2 linked regions of the Rhizobium rhizoryzae genome follow. The protein of the gene in region 1 interacts with the protein of each later gene in a pairwise test. Links are inferred from orthologs where the notes say so. Each region holds a gene or a part of one and is shown in the gene's direction. Other genes may lie near its edges. The genes, in order: ligA and leuS.

The links.
Region 2: the proteins of ligA (region 1) and leuS interact in binary tests that used the Escherichia coli proteins (3 or more experiments, as listed by UniProt). The link is inferred for Rhizobium rhizoryzae from one-to-one orthologs.

Annotation. Positions count from the first base shown.
Region 1 is NZ_CP049250.1:2,247,724-2,251,038, forward strand. The notes cover bases 320-3,315. They hold ligA (NAD-dependent DNA ligase LigA), read left to right. Parts: upstream 320-737; coding sequence 738-2,894; downstream 2,895-3,315. Other genes in these bases: G6N80_RS16715 (cytochrome b), read right to left, coding at 320-437; G6N80_RS16725 (GNAT family N-acetyltransferase), read right to left, coding at 2,953-3,315. Outside these bases: more of G6N80_RS16715, read right to left, coding at 1-319. UniProt on the Escherichia coli protein: DNA ligase that catalyzes the formation of phosphodiester linkages between 5'-phosphoryl and 3'-hydroxyl groups in double-stranded DNA using NAD as a coenzyme and as the energy source for the reaction.
Region 2 is NZ_CP049250.1:1,006,300-1,009,792, reverse strand. What follows is about bases 204-3,377. They hold leuS (leucine--tRNA ligase), read left to right. Parts: upstream 204-543; coding sequence 544-3,177; downstream 3,178-3,377. Other genes in these bases: G6N80_RS11035 (LPS assembly lipoprotein LptE), read left to right, coding at 3,167-3,377; G6N80_RS11045 (YggS family pyridoxal phosphate-dependent enzyme), read right to left, coding at 204-381. Also shown: more of G6N80_RS11045, read right to left, coding at 1-203; more of G6N80_RS11035, read left to right, coding at 3,378-3,493.

The DNA of each region.
Region 1 (3,315 bases):
CCATGTGCGGCATTGCCTGCATTCACCAGCCAGTTGATCTTCTCAGGGGCGCCCGGAATAACAGGTACGCCGAAAATGGCCGCACCGCGCTGCGAGCCATAGGCGCGAAGCAGCGCAAGAAGCGGAACTATCAGCATCAGGGTATAAAGCCCAAGATGCCCAAGGCGCGCCGCTGTTCCCACCAGCCCACCCTCATGGGCCGGGCGATTTCGCAAGTTGGATAGGCCCCAGAGCGCGCGGATCAGGGCGAGCGTCATCAGGAGCGTGCCGATCGAGGCATGAGTTCCGACGAAAAAGCTGACGAGCGGTGTTCGACCCAGAAGAAGCCGCAAGCCCATGCCGAAGAATTGCCACAGAAACAGCAGTGCCATGGCCCAGTGGAGCGCGCGCGTTATTTTTCCATAGTGCAAGCCCGTATCACGCCAGCCAAGCGCCATGTCCTATCTCCAATAAAGTTGACTTTATTTATCCTCTATTGCTGCTGCGATGCACAATTGTCCAGATGGTTCAGGCCACACTTGCGTGAATGCCTGCGCGGCAAAGACTGTGGGTCCGTCGAGCGGAAACCTCTTCGGCATTTTTCATTCGTGCCGATTGCGCTAAGCGTGTCGCGATCTTTCAGATTCGCTCCTGAGGCTTTAACTCTTTGTTTTATCGCATGTCGTTATCGCAAAACCGCTGCACACTTTTGCGCGACATGCTTTAAGTACGGTTCAGCGGTTTGCAGGGAGTTTGATATGGCTGCGGAACAGATATCTGTCGAAAGCTTGGACGAAGAGCAGGCCGCTGCCGAACTGGCCTTTCTGGCGGCTGAAATTGCGCGCCACGATCTTCTCTACCACGGTGGAGATGCGCCCGAGATCTCTGACGCGGATTACGATGCGCTGAAGCGCCGCAATGACGCGATTGAGGCGCGCTTTCCGAAGCTTGTTCGTGCAGACAGTCCATCGAAACGCGTTGGCTCTGCACCGCTGCCAACCTTCGCGCAGATCACGCATTCACGGCCGATGCTGTCTCTGGACAACACATTTTCCGATGAGGATGTGCAGGACTTCATTGGCTCGGTCTATCGCTTCCTGGGGCGTTTCCCGGACGATTCGATTGCGTTCACGGCAGAGCCAAAGATCGACGGGCTTTCCATGTCGATCCGCTATGAAAATGGACGGATGGTAAGCGCTGCCACGCGTGGTGACGGTACGACCGGTGAAAACGTGACAGCCAATATTCGCACCATCAAGGAGATTCCGCAGCAATTGCCGGCGGGCGTTCCGGCTGTCGTTGAAGTGCGCGGCGAGGTCTACATGGCCAAAAGCGATTTCTTCGCGCTGAACCAGCAGATGGAGGCGGAAGGCAAGCAGACCTATGTGAACCCGCGAAACACCGCATCTGGTTCGCTTCGTCAGTTGGATCCGAAAGTAACCGCCAGCCGAAAGCTGCGCTTCTTCGCCTATGCCTGGGGTGAGATGTCCGAGATGCCCGCCACGACGCAGATGGGCATGGTCGAGACATTCCGGGAATGGGGTTTTCCGGTCAATCCGTTGATGAAGCGGCTGACGAAGGTATCCGATATCCTCGATCATTACCGGGACATCGGCCTTCAGCGCCCGGATCTGGATTACGATATCGATGGCGTGGTCTACAAGGTGGATGAGCTGGCGCTGCAGGAACGGCTAGGCTTCCGGTCGCGCTCGCCACGTTGGGCGACCGCACACAAGTTCCCGGCCGAGCAGGCTTTCACCACAGTGGAAAACATCGATATTCAGGTCGGCCGCACGGGTGCGTTGACGCCGGTTGCGCGGCTGACGCCGATAACCGTCGGTGGCGTGGTGGTCACGAACGCGACACTGCATAACGAGGATTACATCAAGGGGATCGGCAATGCGGGTGATCGCATCCGCCCGGAAGGTCACGATATCCGCATCGGCGATACGGTCATCGTGCAGCGGGCAGGGGATGTCATTCCGCAGGTGCTGGACGTTGTGTTGGAGAAGCGTCCCTCGGATGCCGTATCTTACGAATTTCCGAAGAAGTGCCCGGTTTGCGGCAGCCACGCTGTGCGCGAGCGGAATGAAAAGACGGGCAGGTTGGACTCCGTTACGCGCTGCACTGGCGGCTTCGTCTGCCGTGCGCAGGCGGTGGAGCATTTGAAGCATTTCGTGTCTCGAAACGCTTACGATATCGAAGGCCTGGGATCGAAGCAGATCGATTTCTTCTTCGAGGCGGAAGATCCTTCGCTCCAGATTCGCACAGCGCCCGACATTTTCACGCTGAAGCAGCGTCAGGAGGCTTCACTCACGAAGCTGGAGAATATCGAAGGCTTTGGCAAGGTCAGTGTGCGCAAGCTCTACGAGGCCATCGATAACCGCCGGGAGATTGCGCTCAACCGCTTCATTTTCGCCCTTGGCATTCGTCATGTGGGTGAAACGACAGCGAAGCTCCTGGCGCGCTCCTATGGCAGCTATGAAGCCTTCGAGGCGGCCATGAGGGAAGCGTCCAGCCTGAGCGGCGAGGCCTGGAATGATCTCAACGCCATCGAGGGTATCGGCGAGGTCATGGCGCGCGCAATCGTCGAATTCTTCAAGGAGCCGCGCAATATCGAGGTCATCTCCCGGCTGCTTGAAGAGGTGAAGCCGCAGGCGATGGAGCCTGTTGCCGCCACCAACAGTCCGGTGGCAGGCAAGACGGTCGTCTTCACCGGTTCGCTGGAGAAGTTTACGCGCGATGAGGCGAAGGCACGGGCCGAAGGTCTCGGCGCCAAGGTTGCGGGCTCTGTTTCCAAGAAAACGGATTACCTCGTCGCCGGTCCGGGAGCTGGCTCGAAACTTGACAAGGCGCGTGAACTGGGCGTGACCGTTATGGACGAGGACGAGTGGCTGGCGCTGATTGGTGGGTAGCTGACTATGGCAGCGTGTGACGCGGGTGTTGGCTATCACCCCACCCGGCGCAGGTTGTTCAGCTTCTGATTCGTGCCATTGTATGGGCAGCTACATATTGACCATCGCGAAATGCATAGTCTCTATGGGTTCCCTCCACCTCAAAACCGGCCTTTCGGTAAAGCCTGATCGCTGCTTCGTTGTCGGTGTAGACGGACAGTTCCAAACGTTTGATGTTGTACCAGTTATCCGCAATGGCAAGGATTTCCCCAATCAGGGCCGAACCAATGCCACGGGCTCGATAGTCATCATGCACGCCCATGCCAAAGTTCGCTACATGTGATCGCCGCCCGGCGAAACGCGTCATTCCGATATCGCCAATGATCAGGCCGTCCATGACGGCAACCAGTGAAGTGAAGTTACCTGCTTGGCTCTCAATGCC
Region 2 (3,493 bases), 1.2 Mb from region 1 along the record:
GACCTGCACGTAAAGCCGAACTGTCTTGCCTTGCTTTTGCATTTCTGTTGCCACGGCCCGGGCAATTTTCTCCCGGTCAATGGTTTCGATGACATCAAAAAGCGCAACCGCGTCAGCCGCCTTGTTCGATTGCAAAGGACCAATAAGGTGGAGCTCGATGCCAGGAGTTTCCGCCTTCAGCTGTGGCCACTTTCCTTCGCTTTCCTGAACACGGTTTTCACCGAACACGCGCTGACCGGCTGAAATAACAGGGCGAATCGCATCAGCATCGAAGGTTTTGGAAACGGCAACCAGCGTTACCGATGCCTCCGCGCGGCCCGCATCCCGTTCCGCCATCGAAATCTTCTGCTTAACGTCCTGAAGTCGTTCTTCGACAGTCATCGCCTTGCCTCAATTATTCTGCTGCAACGCAGTTAGCGAGGAAGCCGCCCTATGCCAAGGGATTGATCGCGTTCTGACCCTCGCGAGCCTCAAAAACTTGACGCTCAACGCCTTTCGTGATGAAGGTCACCGCAACTCTATTCATACCCGGAATTCTCTGAAATGGCGACCGAACGTTACAATCCGCGGGATGCCGAACCCCGTTGGCAGGCAAAGTGGTCCGAAGCGAAAACCTTCGAGACAGACAACAGCGATACGCGCGACAAGTATTACGTGCTTGAGATGTTCCCCTATCCGTCGGGTCGCATCCATATGGGCCATGTGCGCAACTATGCCATGGGGGATGTTGTTGCTCGCTACAAGCGTGCGCGTGGTTTCAACGTTCTGCATCCCATGGGCTGGGATGCGTTCGGCATGCCAGCGGAAAACGCGGCCATGCAGAACAAGGTTCATCCAAAGGACTGGACCTATCAGAACATTGCCACCATGCGCGGCCAGCTGAAATCCATGGGCCTTTCATTGGATTGGGCGCGCGAGTTCGCAACCTGCGACGTGGCCTACTATCAGCGTCAGCAGCACCTGTTCCTCGACATGATGGAAAAGGGTCTGGTTTACCGCAAGCAGTCCAAGGTCAACTGGGATCCGGTCGATCAGACTGTTCTCGCCAATGAGCAGGTCATCGAAGGGCGCGGCTGGCGTTCGGGGGCCCTTGTCGAACAGCGCGAACTGACCCAGTGGTTCTTCAAGATTACAGAATTCGCCCAGGATCTGCTTGATTCGCTGGACGGCCTCGACCAGTGGCCGGAAAAAGTGCGTCTGATGCAGAAGAACTGGATCGGTCGCTCTGAAGGCCTGACCATTCGCTGGGAACTGGCGGAAGCAAGCCGTATTGCTGCGGACTGCAGCGAAATTGAAGTCTATACGACCCGTCCTGACACTCTGTTTGGCGCATCCTTCCTCGCGATCTCGGCAGATCACCCTGTCGCCAAGGCACTGGCGGCATCCAACAGCGAGATCCAGGATTTCTGCGAGGAATGCCGTCGTCAGGGCACGTCGCTTGCCGCGCTCGAAACAGCCGAGAAGAAGGGCTACAATACGGGCCTGTTCGTCAGGCACCCGCTCGATCCGGCTTGGGAAGTTCCGGTTTACATCGCGAATTTTGTGCTGATGGATTACGGCACAGGCGCCATTTTCGGCTGCCCGTCTGGTGATCAGCGCGACCTGGATTTCGCCCGCAAGTACGATCTTCCCGTTGTTCCAGTGGTCATGCCGGAAGGTGGCGATGCAGCCAGCTTCACCGTGGGCACCGAGGCCTATGACGGTGACGGCGTGATGATCAATTCCCGGTTCCTGGATGGTCTGACGACAGACGCCGCCTTCCAGAAGGTAGCCGATCTGCTGACATCCCAGCAACTTGGGAACGCTCCGCAGGCTGCCCGTAAGGTGAACTTCCGCCTGCGCGATTGGGGCGTTTCTCGCCAACGCTATTGGGGTTGCCCGATCCCGGTCATTCATTGCGAAGACTGTGGCGTCGTCCCGGTGCCGAAGAAAGATCTGCCCGTTCAGCTTCCGGATGACGTGACCTTCGATGTACCCGGAAACCCGCTGGACCGTCACCCGACTTGGCGCAATGTGGCGTGCCCATGCTGTGGCAAGCCTGCTCGTCGTGAGACGGACACGATGGATACCTTTGTGGATTCCAGCTGGTACTTCGCCCGCTTCACAGCGCCCTGGGAAGACAATCCGACAGATCCGGCAGTGGCCAACCGATGGCTTCCCGTGGACCAGTACATCGGCGGCATCGAGCATGCGATCCTGCATCTCCTGTATTCGCGCTTCTTTACGCGCGCCATGCGCGAGACGGGTCATCTCGACCTCAAGGAACCCTTCAAGGGCCTCTTTACGCAGGGCATGGTGGTTCATGAAACCTACCGCCTCGGCGAAGGCCAGAGCGGCCAGTGGGTCGCACCCGCGGATATCCGTATTGAAGAAGTTGATGGTGCCCGCAAAGCCTTCCTCTTGAGTTCCGGTGCGGAAGTGGCCATCGGCTCGATTGAAAAGATGTCGAAGTCGAAGAAGAACGTCGTGGATCCCGACGACATCATCGCTTCCTATGGTGCCGACACTGCCCGCTTCTTCGTGTTGTCCGACTCGCCTCCCGATCGCGATGTGATCTGGTCTGAAGCCGGAGTTGAGGGCTCGCACCGGTTCGTCCAGCGCGTCTGGCGCCTGATCTCGGAAGCGGCACCTGTTTTGAGCAAGGTTGCGGCGAACCCTGCCAAGGAAGGCGCTGCGCTGTCTGTTTCACAGGCCGCACACAAGACTTTGCAGGCCGTTCAACAGGACTATGACAAGCTGGCGTTCAACAAGGCCGTTGCACGCATCTACGAACTGGTGAACACTCTTGCATCTCCGCTGACGCAGGTGGCAGCAGGCACTCAGGATGATGCTTACGTAGCTGCTGTCCGTGAAGCTGCACATATCCTGATCCAGATCGTCGCGCCGATGACCCCCCATCTTGCGGAAGAGTGCTGGTCCGTGCTCGGCAATCAAGGTCTTGTCGCAGAAGCCACCTGGCCTGCCTTCGACCCGGTTCTGGTTGCTGATAACGAGGTCACTCTTCCGGTCCAAATTAACGGAAAGAAGCGTGCCGAATTGACAATCGCGCGTGACGCAGACCAGAATGCGGTTCAAGCTGCGGTCCTGCAGCTGGAGGCGGTTCAGGCTGCTCTTTCCGGTAGCGCACCGAAGAAGATCATTATCGTCCCACAGAGGATCATCAACATTGTTGTTTGAGCGTTCTTCCGCCCTGCGGCAAATCGGTCGCGCCGTGGCATCGATTGCAATTGTGGCAGCCCTTGCGGGCTGCCAGGCTCGCCCGCTCTATTCTTCGGCCGGAGGAGTTCCGGTGAAGATGGCTGCCATCAAGATCAACCCTCTCGGTGACCGAGTCGGACAAGAGGTTCGTAATCGTCTTGTCTTCCTGACGGGTGGTGGGGCTGGTGAACCTGCACTCGCTGAATATCAGCTTCAACTCTCCGTCACGTCCACCCGCGCCAATATCCTCGACGACGAAATCGCAGCGGCGGTTCTTCCGGGGCGCGTCACCGTC